Regions from separate parts of the Rhizobium sp. WW22 genome, predicted to be linked through region 1. Evidence: riboswitches for the same ligand, from Rfam matches in the RefSeq annotation. Region 1 holds a riboswitch; the other holds the start of a gene.
What was found. Region 1 has a riboswitch for S-adenosylmethionine ahead of ACK83U_RS00695 (O-succinylhomoserine sulfhydrylase). Riboswitches for the same ligand answer to the same signal wherever they lie in the genome.

Region 1 (7,279 bases):
AAGAACCGGCAGCCACCGGGTGAGACGACGTGGATTGAGTGCATCCAGTGCGTCATTCCTCTTAAACTTGGCTATAAGCAATTCTTTAGGGAGGTTACGGGGTAAAGGACGCTGGAGGGACTTCAGGAGTTGCCTTCGCTTCCGGGCAGCAAAGCGAACCCGGTTTAGCCTGTCAGACGTTGGGCTTTTCTTTCGGATGCGATGAGGGGCTCGATAGCCTTGCTCCAGATCCAGGAGCCATTTCTGTAGTAGAGTCGCCTCCTGTTCTGTGTACCCAGCACGCTCCCACCAGTCTGTCACGCAAGCTCTCTCTGAACTACAATGTCACGCGCTCAAACAAGCGCAGATTCCGCCAATACATCTGTATAGTGTATCTTCGCGGTAAAATTCAACCGACCCATTCTCGCCCCAGACAAACAGCGAACACAAGCTGTAAAACCGCCTGTAAAACAGCCCAAGTTTGGCGACCTATAAAGTGCGCTAAAACCGTTGTGGAGCAGGGTGGAGCGGGTGAAGGGAATCGAACCCTCGTATTCAGCTTGGGAAGCTGCTGCTCTACCATTGAGCTACACCCGCCTGACACCCTGAGATGTCCAACAGTTGGCGGCCTCTGTCAAGGCCGGTCAGCGACGGATCACAGCCGGAAATGCTTCGAAAGCTTCAGGCCCTGTGCCTGATAGTTCGAGCCGAGGCCGGAGCCGTAGAGGCTGCTCGGCTGTTCCAGCATGTGTTCGTAGATCAGGCGGCCAACGATCTGGCCGTCCTCGAGGATGAAGGGCACTTCGTGGCTGCGCACTTCCAGCACGGCACGGCTGCCGCGGCCCCCGGCCGGTGCATGGCCGAAGCCCGGATCGAAGAAGCCGGCATAGTGGACGCGGAATTCGCCGACCAGCGGATCGAACGGCGTCATTTCGGCGGCGAAATGCGGGGGAACATGCACCGCCTCGCGCGAAACGAGGATATAGAACTCATCGGGATCGAGGATCAGCTCGGTGCGCCCCCGGCTGTAGAGCGGCTCCCAAAAATCGAAAATATCGTGCTGGGCCTTCTTGTCGACGTCGACGACGGCCGTGTGGTGCTTGCCGCGATAGCCGATCAGCCCTTCCTTGTCGCCGGCAAGATCGATCGACAGCGCAATGCCGCCGCCGGTGATATTCGGCTTCTTGCTGGCAACCAGCGTCTCGCTCTCGTGCAGCGCCAGTAGCTCCGGCTCGGTGAGCAGGGCCTGGCCGACGCGGAAGCGGATCTGCGACAGGCGCGAGCCGCGACGTACGACGATCGGGAAGGTACGTGGGCTGATTTCGAGATAGAGCGGGCCGGAATAGCCTGCCGGGATCTTATCGAACTCCTGCGCACGATCGGTGATGACGCGGGTGAAGATGTCGAGACGGCCGGTCGAGCTCTTCGGATTGGCCGATGCCGACATATCTTCGGGCAGGTCGAGGCGCTCCATCAGCGGCACGATATAGACGCAGCCGGTTTCCAGCACCGCGCCTTCCGAGAGATCGACTACATGCAGCTTCAGCCGGTCAAGCTTGTCGGCGACCAGATGCGAGGGGCCGGGCATGAAGCTGGCACGGACGCGGAAAGCATGCGAGCCGAGCCTGAGGTCAAGGCTTGCCGGCTGGATCTGATCGACGTCCAGTTCTCTCTCGCTCGTCAGCCGCCCTGTTTCAAATAGCGCTGCAATGGCCCGGTCGGCCAGAATTCCAGTATTGCGAGCCATCATGCTTCTCTCATAATTTGTCGCAGACAAAACCAAACTCAGGGAATTGACGCAAGCCGTCAACGGCAGTATTGCAACTTATCCCGTGGTGATTTGGCCGGTCGGCTTGCAGCCACGTTAAACAAATGGCTAAAAAGACCGGGGTTGAACCGGTCTGCTTTTGCGACCGGTTTTTTTGTTTTGAAAGTGGTGATGGCATGAGCAAGACTTGGCGCCCCGCAACCCAGCTCGTTCACGGCGGAACACTCCGTTCGCAATTCGGCGAGACCTCCGAAGCAATCTATCTGACCCAGGGCTTCGTCTATGACACCTCGGAAGCGGCGGAAGCCCGCTTCAAGGGCGAAACGGATGGGTTCATCTACGCCCGCTACGGCAGCCCGACCAACGACATGTTCGAAAAGCGCATGTGCGCTCTCGAAGGCGCTGAAGACGCCCGCGCCACCGCGTCCGGCATGGCCGCCGTTTCTGCCGCCATCCTCTGCCAGCTGAAGGCCGGCGATCATATCGTTGCCGCCCGTGCGCTCTTCGGCTCCTGCCGCTGGGTGGTCGAGACGCTAGCGCCGAAATACGGCATCGAATGCACGCTGGTCGATGGCCGTTTCACCGAGAACTGGGAAAAGGCCATCCGGCCGAACACCAAGGTCTTCTTCCTCGAAAGCCCGACCAATCCGACGCTGGAAGTGGTCGATATCGCCGCTGTCGCCAAGCTCGCCAACCAGATCGGCGCCAAGGTCGTGGTCGACAACGTCTTTGCAACGCCGCTCTTCCAGAAGCCGCTGGAACTCGGCGCTCATATCGTCGTCTATTCCGCCACCAAGCATATCGACGGCCAGGGCCGTTCGCTCGGCGGCGTCATCCTCTCCGACAAGCAATGGATCGACGAGAACCTGCAGGACTATTTCCGCCATACCGGCCCGGCCATGTCGCCCTTTACCGCCTGGACGCTGCTGAAGGGCATCGAGACGCTGCCGCTGCGCGTTGCGCAGCAGACGGCGAACGCCTCCAAGGTTGCCGATTTCCTCGCCGAGCAGACGAACAAGGTCGCCCGCGTTATCTATCCCGGCCGAAAGGATCACCCGCAGGCCGATATCATCGCCAAGCAAATGAGCGGCGGCTCGACCCTCGTCGCCTTCGAATTGAAGGGCGGCAAGGAAGCGGCCTTCAAGCTGCAGAACGCGCTGGAGATCGTGAAGATCTCCAACAATCTCGGCGACTCGAAGAGCCTGATCACGCATCCTGCCACGACGACGCACAAGAACCTCACCGACGAGGCCCGCGCCGAGCTCGGCATTTCGCCGGGCACCGTGCGCTTCTCCGCCGGCATCGAGGACAGCGCCGATCTGGTCGATGATTTCGCCCGCGCTCTCGAGCAGGTTTCCGCCTGATATTCGTCGAGCCGCCTGGATTTTCTCCGGGCGGCTCGATTGCCTTTAAACAATTGGCAGCTCGTCAGCTGGCGACCTTGAATTCGACCAGGCCGTTGTTCAGGAAGACCATCTTGTCGAACAGCTTGAGATCCAGCGGATTCGGCAGGCGAACATCCGCAAGATCGGGCACGGGCTTCAACGCCGGATCGTAGGAGCGGTCGACCTGCGAGATGAAGACGACGATAACGCCTCTGGCGCGTGCAAACGTCTTCAATATCTGAACCTGGATCATTAATTCCGGATTCTCCCGCTTCTGATCCAGTAGTTGCAGAAAATCGACCACGGCCAGCGTGCCAGGCGATGCCTGAGCCAGCCTCTCCACGATATAATCGGCGCTGATGGCATCCGAATTATCGAACTCGAATAGATCAGCAAATTCCGCATGATCGGCACCGATGACCGGAAAACGGTCCAGAACGACCTTTTCGGTGTCTTCCAACGTGAAGAAGATGCCACGGTTGCCAGCCTTCATGGCGTCGACGGCGAGCCTCAGGCTCATCAGGGTCTTGCCGTGACCGCGCCGTGCGCCGATCAGCACCAGATCGCCCGGGCTTAAACGCGAATACAGCTCGCCGACGGGCACGGCTGAGTTCGTTTTGCTCGCAAGCAAACTCCAGCCTCCGAAACCCTCGACGGCCGCGACGCGATCCAGCGCGGTGTGCAAAGGGATATTCTGCTGGCGGGACAGGAGCCTCGCCTTACGTTTCAAATGATAAACAGGGGCAGAAAGCCTCATATAAACCTCCTATTGCGAGCAATGACCGCAACCCCTCCTTATGCCAAGCGCTCAAACAGTCGGTTTGGATATCGACGGCCCTGCATGAAATATACTTTCCCGAATGGAGGGGGGAGGCATGGGCGATGCCAGAATCAGATGATAGCCGAAATCCTCCTGCATGGGAATCTCATGCAAGTCCTGCAAGAGGAACATATAAAAGGAATGAGGGTTATATGGCCCGGAGGTTTTGATGCCGGGCGATCAGGTTGACTACCAATCACAGAAGTCCACGGACAATCGTGGCAAGCGTTTCCTGAGTACGGAGGATGCGCCTACCTCTACTCCGGCAGATAAGATCAAATCACGGCGACCTAGGATACTTGGAGACGACTTCGTTAACCTTCAATATGAACCGTAATAGCTGAAATCGAAACCGTCCCAACCGTTCACGCAAGATTTCATTACGTCGTTCCTTGACGGAAAGCATCGGCTATAGGATACCGCTAAATATCCTGCACTTTGCGGGAATGGTGGAAAGCGGATAATATGCCGCAAACTTGAAAATGCTGAAACGGCGATGCGGCTTCAAGGAGCGCTCGACGTTTCAGGGCAGTGGCAAGGTGTCAGGCATGTATCGCGCCCTAACACGCGACATCGAGGTGGTTGTAGAGCCGTTTTATCTGGAGGAGCAATCCGATCCGGATGATGACCGTTATGTCTGGGGATACCGCATCGTCATTTCCAACCACTCGAAGGAAGCCGTGAAGCTGGTAACGCGCTATTGGCACATCACCGACATGAACGGCATCGTGGATGAAGTGACAGGCCCCGGCGTGGTCGGCGAGCAGCCGCACCTAAAGCCCGGCGATACCTATGAATATTCCTCGGGCTGTCCACTTGATACACCGTCAGGCATGATGTTCGGTCATTACCAGATGGAAACGGACGGCGGGGAGCAATTCCATGTCAAGATCCCCGCCTTTTCACTGGATACGCCTAACCTGCTGCGCACGCTGAACTGAGCGACCTCAGGCCACCTCTATTTCCGACACTTCGAAGCGATAGGTCGTCGAGCAGAACTCGCAGGTGACGGCGATCTCGCCATTCTCCTGGCTGGCCTCGATCTCCTCGGCTGAGAAACCTTTCAAGACGCCCTTCAGCTTGTCGCGCGAGCACGAACAGCGGTCATAGACGGCCTTCGGTTCATAGACACGGACGCCGCGCTCGTGGAAGAGGCGATAGAGAAGCCGCTCGGTGCCGACCTGCGGATCCGTCAGCTCATCTGCATCGATGGTTTCCACCAGGCTGCGCGCTTCCGCCCAGGCATCATCCTCGGCATGATCGCGCCCACCGGTATCGCCATCGCCGCCATGCAGGTCCGGCTGGCGCATGCGCTCGGGCGCTTCCGGCAAGAACTGCGCGATCAGGCCGCCGGCACGCCAGCGGTGACGCGGCTTGCCGTTCTCATCGCGATCGAATAGCTCTGCAGCGCCCAGACGCACGCGCGTCGGGATCTGTTCCGACTGGCGGAAATACGTGCCGGCAATCTCCTCCAGCGAAGCGCCATCAAGCGCGACGATACCCTGATAAGGCTGACTGAAGCGGCCCTGATCGATGGTAAAAGCGAGCACGCCCTTGCCGAGCAGCTGCTCCGGCTCGGTTCTGCCTTCCGCAACTGCCTTTGCCAGCGCTTCTTCATTGAAACGCGCATAGGCCCGAACGTTTTCCGGCGTCGAGAAATCGGCGACCAGAAGGTCGACGGGACCGTCGCCCTTGGTCTGCACGGTGAACTTGCCTTCGAATTTCAGCGACGTACCGAGCAGGACGGTCAGGACGATGGCTTCGGCGAGCAGCCGCGCGACCGGCGTCGGATAATCGTGCCGGGCAAGGATCGCGTCCAGCAGCGGACCGAGCTGCACGGCACGGCCGCGCACGTCCAGACCTTCCACCTGGAAGGGAACGACGTGATCGTCACCGGCGAAATCAAACTGACCCAGCGAGGCTGCATTTTCGGCCATTGCTTTACTCCTACTGCGCCCGCGCCCTTAAAACGCGGCTTCATATCCTCAGATCGCGCCCAGGCACCAAGCAAGAATCGACTTTTGCGCATGAAGGCGGTTTTCCGCCTCATCGAAGACAACGGATTGCGGACCGTCGATCACCTCGTCCGTCACCTCTTCGCCGCGATGGGCGGAAGGCAATGCATGAACAACGCGTCTTTGCCGGCCTGTGCCATCAAAGCCTTGTTGACCTGATAGGGCTGGAAGACGTTGTGACCGCGTGCCCGGTGCTCCTGATTCATGGAAACCCAGGTATCGGTTACCACACAATCGGCGCCGGCGACCGCACGGTCTGCATCATGCGAGAGCATGATTTCGGCGCCCTCGTTGCGGGCCCAGTTCAGATAGTGATCCTTCGGCTCGGAACCAAGGGGTACCGCCATATTCATGCGATAGCCGAAACGGGCGGCCCCTTCGATCAGCGAATGCAGCACGTTATTGCCGTCGCCCGTCCAGGCAAGCGTCTTGCCCTTGATCGGGCCGCGATGCTCTTCGAAGGTCATGATATCGGCCATGATCTGGCAGGGGTGCGTATCGTCGGTCAGCGCATTGATGACCGGAACGGTCGCATGTTCCGCCAGCTCCAACAGGCGGGAATGATCGGTGGTGCGGATCATGATCGCATCGACATAGCGCGACAGCACTTTCGCCGTATCGCCGATCGTCTCGGCGCGGCCAAGCTGCATTTCGGTGCCGGAGAGGAACAGCGTCTCGCCGCCCAGCTGCCGCATGCCGACATCGAAGGAGACACGGGTTCGGGTGGACGGCTTCTCGAAGATCATCGCCAGCATCTTGCCGGCAAGCGGCCTGTCGGCCGTGCCGGCCTTCTGCGCGCTCTTTCGGACGATCGCGTCATCGATGATGTTACGCAGATCGGCAGCCGGAACGGCAGAGAGATCGAGAAAGTGTTTCGGAGAAGCCATGTCCTTACCTGTGCTCCAGAAAAAACAATAACGCCCGCGTGGGGCAGGAACGCCCCGACAGCGGGCGTTGAATTCAAGCCGATTTCTTGGTGCGGGCAGCGCGCGCGCGCTCGGCGGCGCGCTCCAGGCGGGCGAGACCTTCGCGTGCTTCCTCGGCAGTGACGACCAGCGGCGGCAGCAGGCGGATGACGTTGTCGCCGGCCGGAACGCCGAGCAGATGCTCGGCACGGATCGCCTGCAGCAATTCCGCCTGCGGAATGGCCGCTTTGATGCCGAGCATCAGGCCTTCACCGCGAACGTCCTCGATGATGTCAGGAAAACGATCCTTGAGCGAGGCGAGCCCCTGGCGGAAGACCAGCGAGACATCGCGCACATGCTGCAGGAAGCCTTCGGCAAGCACGATATCGAGAACCGCATTGCCGACT
Region 2 (7,279 bases), 800 kb from region 1:
TCGAAGACGTGAACTTCCAGTACCTCTATGAAGACGGCGAAGGCTTCCACTTCATGAACCCGGCCACCTACGACCAGGTTGTGGTAGATGTCGAAACCATGGGCGACCAGAAGGCCTATCTCCAGGAAGGCATGACCTGCATCCTGTCGATCCACGAAGGCATCCCGCTCGCGATCGAACTGCCGCGCCATGTCACGCTCGAAATCAGCGAGACAGAGCCGGTCGTAAAGGGCCAGACGGCATCGTCTTCCTACAAGCCTGCCATACTGTCGAACGGCATCCGCACACTGGTGCCGCCGCACATTACCGCCGGCACCCGCGTCGTCATCGCCACGGAAGACAATTCCTACGTCGAGCGCGCCAAGGACTGAGCCTCAAGCTCATAGCTTGCATGAAAAACGCCTCGTCCTCGCGACGGGGCGTTTTGCGTTTTGGGCGGTTGAAGCCAGAGGATCACATGAAGATGGATCCCACCGTATTAGGGAGCACTGGCCTTTTTCCCGCCCGTCCGCATTGCACCGGCGGTCTCGGGCGGCGTTTGCATATCGGTGCTGTGCTCATGCGGAGCGAGGGACTGCAGATGCAGGATGCGCGGCGACATGGATTGCATGAAGGCTTCTGAGCGCCCGATATAGATCAGAGTCGCATCCTTCAATTCGGTGAGCATAGCAAAAGCCTTCGCCTGAACTTCAGCCTCGAGCCCATCCATGGCATCATCGAAGACGATCCATTTCGGCTTCGCGAGCAGCAGATGCGCAAAGCCGACAGCCTTCTGCTCTTCGGTATCGAGCAATCGATCCCAGCGGGCCTGCGTATCGAGACGGCTCTTGAGCCGGCCGAGGCCCACCTTGTCGATGACGGCCTCGACAGCGGCATCGTCGTAGGCGTCCGGATCATCCGGAAAACAGATTGCCTCTCTGAGCGTGCCGGTCGGCACATAGGGCGTGTGCGGCACGAAGAGCATGTCATCCATCGGCGGCAGACTGACCGTGCCGGAGCCGCTGTACCACTGGTGCGCCAGCACCTCGAACAGCAGCCTGCGGTTTACGCCGTGATCGCCATTGATCATCACATGCTCGCCGGCATTGATCGTGACCGTACCCTCCGCGATGCGGAAGCCGTTTTCAGTCGCCTCGTCGCTGGTCTTCGTCGAAATTTCCAGATCGGTCCAAGCCATCGTCCCGGGTGCCGCCTTCTCAAAGACGAGGGTGTGCGGCATCGGCGTCTTGTCGTCCATCTCCGTCAGCGCCTTGCGGAAATCGGTCACGCGCATCAGCGTCGCGCGCCATTCGGCGATCGGGCCGAAATTCGCGACATACCAGCGCAGCGCCGAATTGACCTGATTGAAGGCGCCGACCGCCACCATCAGCTGACCGAAGGTCAAGCCTCCGGAGAAATAGGCGGGCGCAGCAACGAGGATCGGAATGATGAGCACCAGCCAGCCATAGCCGGCGGACACCCAGGTGAGATTGGTATTGGCGATGGCAAGCTGCCGGATGACGGCAAGCACGGCCGATATATCGAGATTGATCCGCCGGCGCTCGTTCTCTTCGCCGCCGGCAATCGTGATCGCCGGCATATGCTCGTTGGCATGCATGAGCGCAAAGCGCAGCTCGGCCTCTTTCGAATAGCGATCCGCATTCAGCCGCACGAGGCGGCGGCCGACGAATTGGCTGAGGAACGATGCCGATCCGGCATAGAGGATTGCCGCCCAGACCATGTAGCCGGGGATGGCGAAATTCATGCCGTTGACTTTGAATACCATGCCGCTGGAAAGCTCCCAGAGCACGCCGATAAAGCTCAGCAGCAGGATCGTCGCCTGCACCAGACCGATGGCGAGCCCGGTCGTGCTTTCCGCGAGGTTGCGGGCATCTTCATGCAGACGCTGGTCGGGATTGACGCCGATCAGGCCGGAAGAGGCGAGACGAAGCGCGCGCTTCGCCTGAAGCCACTGATTGACGAGATCACGCGCCAGACCCTCGCGCATGTACAGCGCGGTCATCTGGTTAAGCCAGGCCTGGATGACGTTGAGGACCAGAAGCGAACCGGCGATGATGCCGAAGACGCCGAGCTGATGGAAGAAAGCGGTGATATCGCGCCTTGCCAGCGAATCGTAAAAGGGCGCGTTCCAATTGTTGAGCAGCACCTGAACATAGGCCGTGACGAGGATGATTGCGAAAAGCGCGACGACGAGAATAATGAGCTTGATGCGGACCGGCGAATTCCAGAACGCGGAAAACATCATCCTCAACCGAAAGAAGAGGCTCAAATCGTATCCGACCTGCTCGTTCCCCTGCCCATTCGGCTTGGCTTGCGTATCAACTGCCATCAGCACTTCCCTGCCACGCGTCCCGTCAGTTAATCATGAGCCGCCCTCATGTCCACCCTTGCAATAGATCGGTGGGATCACATTCCTATATACACGGTTTCGCGTCTTAAACCGAATAAGGCCAGCAATTAGCTTGCGCTTGAAAAATTGAGAAAGCCTTCCGATGCAATTTCAGGGAACTGCCGACTATATCGCCGACAAGGATCTGATGGTCGCCGTCAATGCCGCCATAAGGCTGGAGCGTCCGCTTCTCGTAAAGGGCGAACCCGGTACGGGCAAGACCGAACTCGCACGCCAGGTGGCCACCGCGCTCGGCCTTGGCCTGATCGAGTGGAATGTCAAATCGACGACGAAGGCCCAGCAGGGTCTCTACGAATATGATGCGGTTTCGCGCCTGCGCGACAGCCAGCTCGGCGACATCAGAGTTCATGATGTCAGCAACTACATCCGCCGGGGCAAGCTTTGGCAGGCATTCACCTCGCCGCAGAAATGCGTGCTGCTGATCGACGAGATCGACAAGGCCGATATCGAATTCCCGAACGATCTCCTGCAGGAACTCGACCGCATGGAATTCCATGTCTACGAGACCGGCGAGACGATCCGGGCCGCGATCCGCCCGATCGTCATCATCACCTCGAACAATGAGAAGGAGCTGCCGGACGCCTTCCTGCGCCGCTGCTTCTTTCATTATATCCGCTTCCCCGACATGCAGACGCTGACGCGCATCGTCGAGGTGCACTATCCCGGCATCAAGCAGACGCTCGTCCATGCGGCACTGACGCAATTCTTCGAAATCCGCGACGTGCCGGGCCTGAAGAAGAAGCCCTCGACCTCGGAAGCGCTCGACTGGATCCGCCTGCTGGTCGCAGACGATATCGATCCAGAAACGCTGCGCGCCGATGCGAAGAACGTATTGCCGAAACTCCATGGCGCGCTTCTGAAGAACGAGCAGGATGTGCACCTCTTCGAGCGGCTGGCCTTCATGGCACGTGGGCAGGGTAGATAATGCAACCCGATGCCGTAAAGGTTTTGATCTATGCTGTTCGGGATCGGCATCTGCTGGTATTCGATGAGCCAGACTTCCCCGCCGTCCAGCTCCAAGTTCCTGGTGGCACTGTCGAATCCGGTGAGGACATTGTAGCGGCCGCAGCGCGCGAATTCGAGGAGACCGGTTTTGCGCCGCGCGAACTCTATTCCCTGGGCGTCCACGACTACCGTTTCGAAAAGAACGGCCGCGATTATTATCACCAACGGCACTATTTCCGCTGTGGTATCTCCGAGCGAGCGCCTGCCACTTGGCTCCACCACGAAATGACGCCTTTCGACGGTGGCGACCCGATCGGCTTCCGCTTCTTCTGGCTACCGATCGAGGCTGCCAGGCATCGCCTCGGTTATGGCATGGAAGCTCTCATTGAATATCTGTAGGCCACATCGCGCCTCCAAGCTCAGCTCAGCCTTTCCCCGACGCTTGCCCCATTGACCCGCGGAGATGTCGGGTTTATGAAATTTCCCTTGTGGTGATTTGGCCGGCCGGCTTGCAGCCACGTTAAATAAGTCGCTAAAGGGCCGCGTGCGGACCGGTAGCGATTCATCGCGGCCGGTTTTTTTGTATTTGGCGAGTGAAAAGATGCCCATCAAGATTCCCGATACGCTCCCCGCGTTTGAAACCCTCCAGAACGAGGGTGTGCGGGTGATGACCGAAACGGTGGCGTTCCGTCAGGATATCCGCCCCCTTCAGATCGGGCTTCTCAACCTCATGCCGAACAAGATCAAGACCGAGATCCAGATGGCGCGCCTGGTCGGCGCCTCGCCGCTGCAGGTGGAGTTTTCCCTGGTGCGCGTTGGCGGCCACAAGGCCAAGAACACCTCGCAGGAGCATCTGCTTGCTTTCTACGAGACGTGGGAGGAAGTGAAGCATCGTAAGTTCGACGGCTTCATCATAACCGGCGCGCCGATCGAGCTGCTCGAATATGAGGACGTCACCTACTGGAACGAGATGCAGGAGATCTTGGATTGGACGACGACCAACGTCCATTCGACGATGAACGTCTGCTGGGGTGCGATGGCAGCGATCTACCATTTCCACAAAGTGCCGAAATATACGCTGACGGAGAAGGCCTTCGGCATCTACCGCCATCAGAACCTGAAGCCCTCCTCGGTCTATCTCAACGGCTTCTCCGACGATTTCGCCATTCCGGTCTCGCGCTGGACCGAAGTGCGCCGCGCCGACATCGAAAAGGTGCCTGGTCTGGAAATACTGATGGATTCGAGCGAAATGGGCGTCTGCCTCGTGCATGAACAGGCATGCAACCGGCTCTACATGTTCAATCACGTGGAGTATGATTCCACCTCTCTAGCGGATGAGTATTTCCGGGATGTGAATGCCGGCGTGCCGATCAAGATGCCGCACAACTACTTCCCGCATAACGACCCTGAGATCCCGCCGCAGAACCGGTGGCGCAGCCACGCGCATCTGTTCTTCGGCAACTGGATCAACGAGATCTATCAGACCACGCCATATGATCTGGAGGAGATCGGCCAGGAAAGGATTTGAGGCTTGTTCATTCCCTTCTTCCTGAAGCTGAAGGAAGCGAAGGTTCCGGTGACGCTCCGGGAATTCCTGTCGCTGCTTGAAGGAATGGAAGAAGGGATCGCCGAATACGACGTCGAGGCCTTCTACTATCTGGCGCGCGCGACGCTGATCAAGGACGAACGCTTCATCGACCGTTTCGACCAGGTCTTCGCCGATTACTTTCGTGGCGTCGAGGCGATCGGCGGCAATGCCGATGGAGAAGCGGCGGAGCCGGCCGTCCTTCCCGAGGAATGGCTGCGCAAGCTCGCCGAGCGGCATCTGACCGAAGAGGAAAGACGGCAGATCGAGGCGATCGGTGGCTTCGACAAGCTGATGGAGACGCTGCGCGAGCGGCTGGCCGAGCAGACGGGCCGGCATCAGGGCGGCTCGAAATGGATCGGCACGGCAGGCACCTCGCCCTTCGGCGCCTATGGCTATAACCCAGAAGGCGTGCGCATCGGTCAGGAAACCTCGCGCCACCGCCGCGCGGTAAAAGTCTGGGATCGACGCGACTTCAGGAATCTCGACGATGGCGTGGAGCTTGGCACCCGCAACATCAAGGTAGCGCTGAAACGCCTGCGCCGCTGGGTACGCGAAGGCGCCGCCGAAGAACTGGATCTTTCCGGCACCATCCGCTCCACCGCCGAACATGGCTATCTCGATGTCCAGACACGGCCGGAGCGCCGCAACGCCGTGAAGCTGCTGATGTTCTTCGATGTCGGCGGCTCGATGGACGACCATATCCGCGTCGTCGAAGAACTCTTCTCCGCCGCCCGCGCGGAGTTCCGCCACATGGAGTATTTCTACTTTCACAACTGCCTCTACGAGGGCGTGTGGAAGGACAATCGCCGCCGGCGCGTCGACATCACGGCGACGACGGATCTCATCCGCACCTTCGGTCCCGACTACCGCGTCGTCTTCGTCGGCGACGCATCCATGAGCCCCTACGAGATCACTCAAGCCGGCGGCTCGGTGGAGCACTGGAACAAGGAGGCTGGGGAGGCCTGGCTCGCCCGAATGACCGGCCATTTCCGCAAATGCATCTGGATCAATCCGGTGCCGGAAAGCTATTGGGGCCACACGACCTCGATCTCGATGATCCGCCGCCTGATGAGCGAGCGCATGTACCCTCTGACGCTGGGCGGGCTGGAAAGGGCGACGCGGGAATTGTCGCGCTGAACACTGCGTACGGCGCGTTCGCGTTTAGCGTTCTTCGATGGATTTTGTAAACCGCTTCTCTAGACCAACAAGCTTCTCATTAAATCGATCATTGAGATCGTAGAGCTTATCTCCAAGGGTCTCGAGCGCTTCGCTGGCAACCTCGGCCCTTATTGTATTGCCGCGTTCTGTTATCAGTCTCTCTAGCGATTTGGTTCGCTCATCAAGTAAAGTCTTGAGGACGGTGACCTCGGATTGGAGTTCAACTATTTGCGCGCCTTGACGTTCAACCCGTTTAAATAGTTCGTCAATCCGTTCGAGTACCTGGACAGCATCGCTGCTTTTCTTAAGCATGTCAGCAAGTGAAACCATTTTTCAGCTCTCACTAGCCAACTGAAATCGCCTTAGGTTCTCATCTATCCTCTGAATAGTTTGATCCCAATCCTTCATTTTATGTGCCATATAATCGGACAAATCGATAGTGAGGCTCTCAGGGTCGGCGTGTTCGACACCATAATTAAAAACGGCGCCGGTTGAACCCACTTGCCCCGTATCCAAAAAAGAGATTTCGACGGCATCCGCATTTGCCGGTCTTCCCATCATTGTCGCATAGTCAACAGTTCTCTTATCGAGCTCAGCGTGTAGGAACCTCATATCCCGGGTATATTCAGGTGTCCCGGCATCATGTATTTCAAAAACGACCAGTATTGAAATGTCGATTTCGTTAGCCAGAGATTTTAGTCCGCTGATAATTTGGGCTAATTCTGCGACTTCATGATCTCTCCCGCCTCCCTGTCGTGGAAGCAATAGTTGGAGATAGTCGATAATTAGAACATCAAGTCCACGCTGGCGCTTCAGGCGGCGCGCACGCGCAGAGAGCTGAGCGACCGAAATGCCGCCAGTCTCGTCGATATAAAGCGGAACCTTCTGCATTTCTTGTGAACAGGCAACAAGTTTTTCAAATTCGACTTCCGTAATGTCGCCGCGCCTAATTCTCGACACCGGAACGCTCGTCTGTTCGGAGATAATGCGTGTCGCCAGTTCTTCAGCCGACATCGCCAATGAATAGAAACCAACGACACCACCTCTCCTCACCTTTGGTGCATCGCTCACGTGGGCTTTTCGCTCATAGGTGGAGGCGATATTGTATGCGATATTAGTTGCTAAGGATGTCTTGCCCACACCAAGGCCACCGGCGAGGATTGTTAAGTCGGAACGTT

Region 2: another riboswitch for S-adenosylmethionine. It lies ahead of metA (homoserine O-acetyltransferase MetA); the one in region 1 lies ahead of ACK83U_RS00695 (O-succinylhomoserine sulfhydrylase).

What each region holds. Positions count from the first base shown of each region.
Region 1 covers NZ_CP178198.1:129,821-137,099, reverse strand. The annotation lists gene ACK83U_RS00710 (hypothetical protein) at 1-300, opposite strand, end outside; tRNA gene ACK83U_RS00705 (tRNA-Gly) at 503-576, opposite strand; gene ACK83U_RS00700 (2'-deoxycytidine 5'-triphosphate deaminase) at 635-1,729, opposite strand; SAM riboswitch at 1,802-1,880, shown strand; gene ACK83U_RS00695 (O-succinylhomoserine sulfhydrylase) at 1,924-3,111, shown strand; gene ACK83U_RS00690 (DNA helicase) at 3,176-3,889, opposite strand; gene apaG (Co2+/Mg2+ efflux protein ApaG) at 4,501-4,893, shown strand; gene ACK83U_RS00680 (Hsp33 family molecular chaperone) at 4,900-5,889, opposite strand; partial or broken gene argF (ornithine carbamoyltransferase) at 6,013-6,854, opposite strand; gene ACK83U_RS00670 (aspartate aminotransferase family protein) at 6,928-7,279, opposite strand, start outside.
Region 2 covers NZ_CP178198.1:3,196,671-3,203,949, forward strand. The annotation lists gene efp (elongation factor P) at 1-371, shown strand, start outside; gene ACK83U_RS15660 (ABC transporter ATP-binding protein/permease) at 479-2,329, opposite strand; gene ACK83U_RS15665 (AAA family ATPase) at 2,493-3,335, shown strand; gene ACK83U_RS15670 (NUDIX domain-containing protein) at 3,335-3,754, shown strand; SAM riboswitch at 3,834-3,911, shown strand; gene metA (homoserine O-acetyltransferase MetA) at 3,957-4,883, shown strand; gene ACK83U_RS15680 (vWA domain-containing protein) at 4,887-6,080, shown strand; gene ACK83U_RS15685 (hypothetical protein) at 6,105-6,431, opposite strand; partial or broken gene ACK83U_RS15690 (DnaB-like helicase C-terminal domain-containing protein) at 6,738-7,279, opposite strand, start outside.